Regions from separate parts of the Bacillus sp. SRL543 genome, predicted to be linked through region 2. Evidence: a T-box and tRNA genes for the amino acid it is inferred to sense, from the RefSeq annotation. Region 2 holds a T-box; the other holds one or more tRNA genes.
What was found. The T-box of region 2 lies ahead of leuS (leucine--tRNA ligase). A T-box ahead of a tRNA ligase gene usually reads a tRNA of that ligase, here a tRNA-Leu.
Positions count from the first base shown of each region.

Region 1: it has a tRNA-Leu gene. The T-box ahead of leuS (leucine--tRNA ligase) is inferred to sense a tRNA for this amino acid. The anticodon was not compared.

Region 1 is NZ_OZ481794.1:2,988,645-2,993,076, forward strand. Features, by position in the region: gene AC4E8B_RS15300 (helix-turn-helix transcriptional regulator) at 1-1,110, opposite strand, end outside; gene AC4E8B_RS15305 (aromatic acid exporter family protein) at 1,275-2,372, shown strand; tRNA gene AC4E8B_RS15310 (tRNA-Leu) at 2,438-2,520, shown strand; gene AC4E8B_RS15315 (SGNH/GDSL hydrolase family protein) at 2,623-3,363, opposite strand; gene AC4E8B_RS15320 (DUF2188 domain-containing protein) at 3,485-3,748, opposite strand; gene AC4E8B_RS15325 (hypothetical protein) at 3,867-4,175, opposite strand; gene AC4E8B_RS15330 (MFS transporter) at 4,375-4,432, opposite strand, start outside.
Region 2 is NZ_OZ481794.1:3,827,748-3,832,179, forward strand. Features, by position in the region: gene AC4E8B_RS19510 (rhodanese-like domain-containing protein) at 1-111, opposite strand, end outside; gene leuS (leucine--tRNA ligase) at 273-2,690, opposite strand; T-box leader at 2,790-3,008, opposite strand; gene AC4E8B_RS19520 (IS4 family transposase) at 3,894-4,432, shown strand, end outside.

The sequences.
Region 1 (4,432 bases), 840 kb from region 2:
GAAAAGCAAGGCCGCAAATTGCTCAAGCTCCTTGACAATCTGGTGGATGGTCGGCAGATGGACTATCTTCTGAAAAACATGGTGATAGTTTTCCTCCAGCAGTTCAGACTGAAGCTGATAGGTTTTCATATACCTTCTCGCCTGTGCAAGCACACTTGTCAGACGGACCCTGACCAGCTCCGGATCCGGGTATGGGGATTTCAGAGCAAGGAATTCTCTTTCACACCAGGAACGAATAGCTTTTTCGTCTCTTTTTTCAAGCATTTCTATCCATTCCCTCTGCTCGACCGGTGTCAGGAGCGGGTCCATTCCCTTTGTTAAAGAAGAATGATTTTCTGAAATGATAATGTCATAGCCTTCAAAAAAAATCAGTTTGGTCAGCATCCGCACATGCTGGTATGCATCCTTCAGCGATTGCGGTTTCTTTGTTATATGTACGATGACAGCCAGGGGAGCGGCAGGAAAGCTTTTTTTCCAATCTGCCATAAATGAGTGGAACTCATCCTGAGCATTCCCATTCGTAGAAGTTCGTACAAAAAGAACGAACTCCGACAAAGCGAACACTTTCCCTGCTTTAATGGAAGTATGACTGCATAATCTGCTGTACAATGTCTGAAAAGCTGAGCTGTTAGGGGTAAGGAACGCTGCCATTGTAAGGCCCTTGTCCTGTTCCCCGTTCGAGATGAACAAATCTGGATAGCCAGGTTCATGGGAGGCAGATTTCCTGGTTTGCCCCTGCTCCGGCCTATTCCTGAGTTCAAATCGGATCTGCTGGACAGCCCTTACCAGGTCTGAAGAAGAAAATGGCCTGAACAGCACATCCTCACCCTTATATTTCAGTGCACGGTATGCTGTCTGAAATATCCTTTCAGAGGAAATCCCGAGCCAGCGCACTCTTTTATTCTTCAACTCTTCCGCTTTTTCCCCGGCCCCCTGGTCCCAGCTGTCCATATTAATGATGGAAAGTCCTGGTGAATCAAATTCTATGCCATTAAGAAACTCTGTCTGATCTTTCCAAATCCGCAGATCAACCCCGCTTAAATGGGACTCCAGCACCCAGCGTATTCCCTGAGCCTCCAAATCATCTTTAGGAACTAAATGAATGAGCATAGCGGCACTCCTCTCTCCTTTTTTCTTTGCATATCCACTTGAATCAATGCTTATTGTATTAGTCAGCATTCCAGCTGAATCTTTTCTTCCCCCATAGAGCATCATATTTGCGATATAATATATATATCATGAAAATAAATAATACAGTAAAAGAAGGCAAAAAAATGAAACCTTTCCTATTTAAATTTGCTGGCGGGAGAATTGTAAAAACCGGGATTGCTGTTTTTGTGACAGCCTTTATCTGTCATTTGCTGGATTGGCCTGCCATGTTCGCAGTCATAACTGCCATTGTAACAATTGAACCGACTGCTGCCGATTCAATCAGAAAGGCATTCATCCGCTTTCCTGCTTCTGCCATCGGGGCAGGTTTTGCCGTTTGTTTTGCTTTCCTGTTAGGCGACAGTCCTTTTTCTTATGCATTCGTTTCGCTTGCCACAATCATTGCCTGCCATAAACTGAAACTTCACGAAGGTACGGTTGTTGCAGTGCTGACAGGAGCTGCCATGATTTCGACTGTCCATGATCATTATGCAGCATCCTTTTTTATCCGCCTCGGCACAACCTGCACCGGCTTGGTCGTCTCGTCTTTAGTCAATATCTTCATCATGCCGCCGCAGTATTCGAAGACCATTATGCTGGGAATCGACTCAGCATTCGAAAAAGCTTCTTCTATCCTGCTGAAGTCATTTACTCACATGTCCGGCTCTCCTTTTGAAAAAGCAAGGCTCCTAGAAGATTTTCAGAACCTGTCGAGGGACACGGAGAAAATTGAAAAATTATGTTTATATCAGAAAGATGAATGGAGATTCCACCGTTTTACCCGTAAAGAAATAAGGTGCTTCAGGCTTGAATATAAAAAATTGATCATTCTCCGCCAATTGATTTATCATATCGGCAATCTGTTTTATTTGCCAAAATCCCGGTTCAGCTTTGATCAGAAAACAAATATTGCGATCATGCCGGTCATGGAAACCGTCTCACGCGTCCTTAAGGATAAAGAATTTATACCTGAAGAGGATTATCAGACTAAAGTAAATGCGCTCACACAGTGGTTCAGCGAACAGAAAGAATTTATTCCCTTGGCTGACCTGCATCCGGACCAGCATCATCATATCTCTCCTGAAACTGCGGTATTGTTTGAAATACTATCCCTCCATGACCTTGCCGAAGAACTGCTGCATGTCAGATCACTCGAGGGCCGCGGGAAGGAACTGCTGAATGCAGAAATAGAAAAGCAAATAAAATCCAATAAATTTTCTTGAAAATTTATTAAAAAAGTAGTGTACAAACATAATTATTATGCTATAATAAATTCAGTTGCTAGTAAGCGGTTGTGGCGGAATGGCAGACGCGCTAGATTCAGGTTCTAGTGGGGGCAACCCCGTGGAGGTTCAAGTCCTCTCAGCCGCATAAAAAGATTTACCGAAAAAAGCGATTTGCTTCTGCAAATCGCTTTTTTCTATTACTTCTATGAAAAAATTCAGGAAGAAGGCCAGCCGGCAGCCGTCCTTCCTATTCTGATGCAGATGCCAATGAGGCATTATCCATATTCCCGGTTTGCATGAGGGCGGATAGATAATTGTATATCTCTGCCCCCAGGATCTTATATCCCCATTCGGTCAGATGGATTCCATCGGCTGAAATTAAGTCTGTCAGATCTCCGGCCTGTTTTAATGCAGATCTTACATCTATTTTCATTACATTCAGTTCATCCGCAATTTTATTGAGACTTTGATTATATTTCCCATGCCAGTGCTCTATCCCGCCGACTCTGCATATCCAGCTGCTGATTTGTGAACTGAACTTGCCAGAAATATTCTCATAATAGCGGACTGGATCAAGCGGAGGCAGGGTCAGGAGGATTGGAGTAATCCCGCTGTTCTTCACTTTCTCTATCATACATCTGAGATTATCTGCATACTTGTCCAGCGGAACTGAAGCAATATGTTCACTGTCTGGATTTTGCGCAACCTCTTCCCATGAAAAATTACAATCATTGCCGCCGATGCTGATGATGGCAAAATCGGGTTTCACATCAGTTACATCCCGTTCAAGCCGTGACAGCAGAAGATTCGAATTATCATTAAAGACACCTTTGTTCAACACTTCAACATGCGGCCCCGCTTCACCTGCACCATTATTTCGAAATAACTCCTGAAGGACAGCTGGATAGTTCTTTTTTAAGATTCTCAGCCGCCCTTTTAGGTATGACACTCCGCGGGTTAGACTATCACCAAAGCAAACTATTTTCATGATGGACACCCTTTGCATTTTAAACTTTATTTTAGAATAGCATATTACCTCTTTAAAAACGAGTACAGTGGTCCCGCATTCCAACAAAAAGGCTTCAGCCCTGGGCTGAAGCCTTTAATTCTTATTGGCGGTAATTCTCCTGGTCCTCTATCCTTCCTTCATCATTATGGATAATGGCCATTGTACCTGCTTCCTTCGCCATATCCTTAGCCTTGTCCACAGCTTCGGATTTGGAACCGGTTGTTAATTCCGGCTCATCTTCGCCTTCTTTTTTTACAGCCCAGCCTTCCTCATCACCTGGCACAACGTGGAAGTTTGCTTCATCTGTCCCGGCTCGCTCCTGGAAATACTGATTGCGGTCATCGTTATTCTTATTGTCTGCCATATGATCAGCCTCTTTCATTAAAATTTTTTCTCCACTAAACTATTACCCCTTCATTTTTGAAAAAAACACGGTACCCGCATCATTTTGCCAAAAGAAAAACAGCCAATCAACCGACTGGCTATTTCTTTTCGACACGGACCAATCCGTCCCTCATATTGTCTTTTTCAAAATAACAAACCACTGTATCTTCTTTTTTAATGATGATGTTCTGGTCAAGATCATCCAATGTAAATGATATGCCAAGCCCATCAGCTGATTTCCCGTAATACGTGCCATCCTCTACCTTTGTAATTCTATATTCAAAAGAAACATAGTCTTTTTTCTCTTCTACATTAGCATTTGTCTTTTTTGCATCGAATTCGAATGAGGAAATCAATACAAATAAAACAGCAGACAGCAGCGATAAAAGAATCAATCTTTTAGCCATATGTATCCCCCCATGGACATAGTTTTAGCATCAGAAACTTTCAAATTGACGCATCCTCTTTTTCTTTTCCCTGAATTCCTTCTGCCAAAACCATGATTAAGACTTTTTAAGTTATTATCATACTGCTGTTCCTGACTGCATCATAGTGTCAAAAGACACGGTGACTGCCTTTTTAGAGAACCAAAAAACATGGAGCCTGCTATTGCAGTGCTCCATGTTTTTTGTGTTTATCCTCTTTCTTGAGAAAAATAAGGTAC
Region 2 (4,432 bases):
CATGCCCTGCCCCACTTCTTCGTCTTCCCTTACATCTACAAGCTCCAGCTTCTTGCCTTCCTTCAGCAATTGCTCAAGCTCTTCTGTTGTGATGATTTCAATGTTTTCCATCTATGACACCCTCTCTAGATTCGTCGATCCAATATGAATAGTATAAACACAGGAAGGAATATAAGGCAAAAAACAGCTTCCATTCCTGACAGCTTTTTCTCACCAGCCTTAACTTGCCCAAAAAATCCCCCGTTTCTCGTCGAAACAGGGGATCCCTTGCTTTAGTTGGCTACAATGTTGACAAGCTTTCCTGGTACGGCAATGACCTTGCGGATTGTTTTGCCTTCGATCTGCTCCTGGATTTTATCATCTTCCATCGCAATCTGCTCCAAGGCTTCACGCCCCGCATCGGAAGGCACCATAAGCTTCGCTTTGACCTTGCCGTTGACCTGGATGACGATTTCAACTTCATCATCCACCAATTTGGCTTCGTCATATGCCGGCCATGCTTCATATGAGATTGTGCCGCTGTGTCCAAGCTTTTCCCAAATCTCTTCCGCGATATGCGGAGCAATCGGCGACAGCATTTTCACAAATCCTTCCATATAGCTTACTGGCAGCGTCTCTGCTTTATATGCTTCATTGATGAATACCATCAGCTGTGAAATGGCAGTATTGAACCGCAGTCCTTCATAGTCTTCCGTTACCTTTTTGACTGTCTGATGGTAGGCTTTTTCCAGGCTTGACTCCGGCTCTGCATCCTTTATTCTGCTGTGCAGGCTTCCATCAGTGTCGATCAGCAGTCTCCACACACGGTCAAGGAAGCGGCGGGCTCCGTCGAGGCCGTTCGTTGACCAGGCAACAGAGGCTTCAAGCGGCCCCATGAACATTTCATACAGGCGCAGTGTGTCCGCACCATGCGATTCGACAATTTCATCAGGATTTACTACATTGCCTTTTGATTTGCTCATTTTTTCATTATTTTCACCAAGGATCATCCCCTGGTTGAATAGTTTCTGGAAAGGCTCCTTGGTAGAAACCACACCGATATCATACAGGAACTTATGCCAGAATCGTGCATACAGCAAGTGAAGCACTGCATGCTCGGCACCGCCGATATAAATATCAACCGGAAGCCATTCTTTCAGCAGATCGGCATCAGCAATCGCATTTTCGTTTTTAGGATCGATATAGCGCAGATAATACCAGCAGCTTCCCGCCCATTGCGGCATTGTATTCGTCTCGCGGCGCCCTTTTTTGCCTGTTTCAGGATCTGTCACATTAACCCACTCATCAATATTGGAGAGCGGTGATTCACCTGTTCCGGATGGCCTGATTTCCGTTGTCTTCGGAAGCATCAGCGGCAGCTCTGATTCCGGAACGGCAGTCATCGTGCCGTCTTCCCAGTGGATGATCGGAATCGGCTCTCCCCAATAGCGCTGGCGGCTGAACAGCCAGTCGCGGAGGCGGTATGTTACCTTCTTCGTCCCGATGCCCTTTTCTTCAAGCCATTCGATTGCTTTGGAAATGGCCTCTTCCTTCTGAAGACCGTCAAGGAATCCGGAGTTCACATGCTCTCCATCGCCTGTATACGCTTCTTTTTCGATATCACCGCCTGCGACAACTTCCTTGATCGGCAGGCTGAATTCTTTTGCAAACTCATAGTCACGCTCATCATGTGCAGGAACGGCCATGATGGCGCCCGTACCGTAGCTTGCCAGCACATAGTCGGCAATCCAGATCGGCATTCTTTCGCCGTTTACAGGGTTGATGGCATAAGCCCCAGTAAATACGCCTGTTTTTTCTTTTGCCAGATCTGTACGCTCCAGGTCGCTCTTGCTCTTCACTTTTTCAAGGTATGCTTCGACCGCCTCTGCTCTGTCTTCGGCCGTGATGCTTTCAACAAGTGAATGCTCTGGTGCAAGCACCGCATAAGTCGCGCCAAACAGCGTATCAGGACGGGTTGTAAAGACCGTGAAAGTGCCTTCATGGTTTTCAATGCTGAAGGTCACCTCTGCACCTTCAGAACGGCCGATCCAGTTCCTTTGCATATCCTTAAGGCTTTCAGGCCAGTCAAGCTCTTCCAAATCCTCAAGCAGCCGGTCGCCGTAGGCCGTGATTTTCAGCATCCATTGCTTCATCGGGCGGCGCTCCACCGGGTGGCCGCCGCGCTCGCTCTTGCCGTCGATTACTTCCTCATTGGCCAGAACTGTTCCAAGTGCCGGGCACCAGTTCACAGCCACTTCGTCAATATAGGCAAGCCCTTTTTCATACAGCTTTGTAAAAATCCATTGTGTCCATTTGTAATACTCGGGATCAGTCGTGCTGATTTCCCGGTCCCAGTCATATGAAAATCCAAGCGATTTGATCTGGCGGCGGAATGTATCGATATTTTTCTTTGTGAATTCTGCCGGGTCATTGCCTGTATCGAGTGCATACTGTTCTGCCGGAAGCCCGAAAGCATCCCAGCCCATTGGATGGAGTACATTATACCCCTGCATCCTTTTTACGCGGGACAGAATATCAGTCGCTGTATATCCTTCCGGGTGCCCGACATGAAGTCCGGCGCCTGATGGATAAGGGAACATATCAAGCGCATAAAAATTGCTTTTTCCCTTTTCATCGCCCATTTTAAATGTTTTGTTGGCATCCCAAGAACTTTGCCATTTCTTTTCAATCTCTCTGTGATTGAAGCTCATCGTGCTTTCCTCCTGTATAATACGAGATTTTCTTTTGGGGAAAGGTTTTGCCGGTCTGCTTTACAGCGAAAAAGACCATAAAAAAACCCCTCATCCCAAAATAGGGACGAGAGGATATGTATTCTCCCGCGGTACCACCCACATTAGCGGCATCGCCGCTCTCTTCATTCATCCTTAACGCGGAAAACGGCAGGCATTACTGTTGTTCACACCTGCAACTCAAAGGCGAGTTCATGACTGTCCCGGCTGGCTTGCACCTCCCGCCAGCTCTCTATTGAGCGGAACTCCATCATTACTATTCCTTATCATAGTTTTTACATAAAAATATATAAAGCTATTGTATTAAAATTCTCCTGTGTATGCAAGTATGCTCTTGAATAGGAAGAAATATACTTTTCAATGTATGCAGGTGCTTTACATCCGTGCATACAAGCATTTCAAGAACTTTAACGGAAAATAAATTTGGCATAAAAAAAGGATTTATTGGTAATGTTGTTTATTTTAATTATAACAAGGTGGGATTCACATTTTATGGGCTTGCAGAAAAGAGGCTTATTCAGCTACCGCGGCAGGATAGTGAAGGAATGTTTTTTAAAAACAGGAAGTCTTAGCCTTATTTTGGGGACCAGCAAGCCTTAAAATTAGCGGAGATATTCCGGTTAGGCTGCTGAATATGGCACGGATGGGTATATATAAGCGGAGAAATTCCGGTTAAGAGGAGCGAAGCTGCCCTTTTTCCTGTTTTTTGCACTAGTCTTGCAAATGAATGGTATATATTTCCTGAGCATTAAAGGTTTAGATAATAAAAAATCTCCTAATTGAAGAAGTAAGACAAATAAGGCGGTCGCAACACCTTAATACACTTCAACAATTAGGAGATGGTAAAATGCTCATTGATCATTTACCCAATTCTACTGTCGTTGAAAAGTGTTTGTGCCTATTAAAACTTGAAAATTTCCGAGACCCTTACCTTGACCACGGAGCCAAGAAATTGTTATCGGGTAAAGCCATCCTTTTATTCGTAGAAGCTTTCCTTCTATCAATCCGGGAGAATAATTTCATGGCTGTATCCTGCAGAAGCCAGGTTGGAAGTTTTTCAAGTTTCCGGTACAGAGTGGAGGAGTGGATTCCCTCAAGTTCTGTCAGTTCCTGCAGTTTATCCTTAGCCTTAAGGTTTTCCTCCAAATCCCAAAGGGATCCCCTTTGGCCGGGAGGCTTTCGGTAATTGACTCGACTGAAATCTCTTTACCGGAAAAGGCAGGCGAATGGGCGTATTCCTCAAAATCCAAAAATGGCGTTAAAATCCACTTGAAATTGGCCGTTCTGGATGAAAAAACTTATTATCCGGAAGATGCAATACTTTCCACAACAGGCGTTGCAGATAAGGAAGTATCCATTGATTTAGTAGTTGATAAGGATGCCACTTACGTAATGGATCGCGGGTATATCAACTACAGCCATTTCCATAATTGGATTGAGAGGAAAATCAATTTTGTCGTTCGTATTAAAGGAAATTCAAGGACCAAACTCCTCACGGAGCATTCGGTACCTTCCAACAGCCGAATTGTTAAGGATGCGGAGGTTGAAATCCACGATATCAAGAATGACCGGAAATTCCCTCTCAGGCTGGTGGAATTCCGGGATGAAAAGGACAATAAGTTTCGAATCCTGACCACACGAAGAGATCTTTCCGCCGAACAAGTGGCTGAAATTTACAGGATGCGTTGGAAAATCGAGCTTTT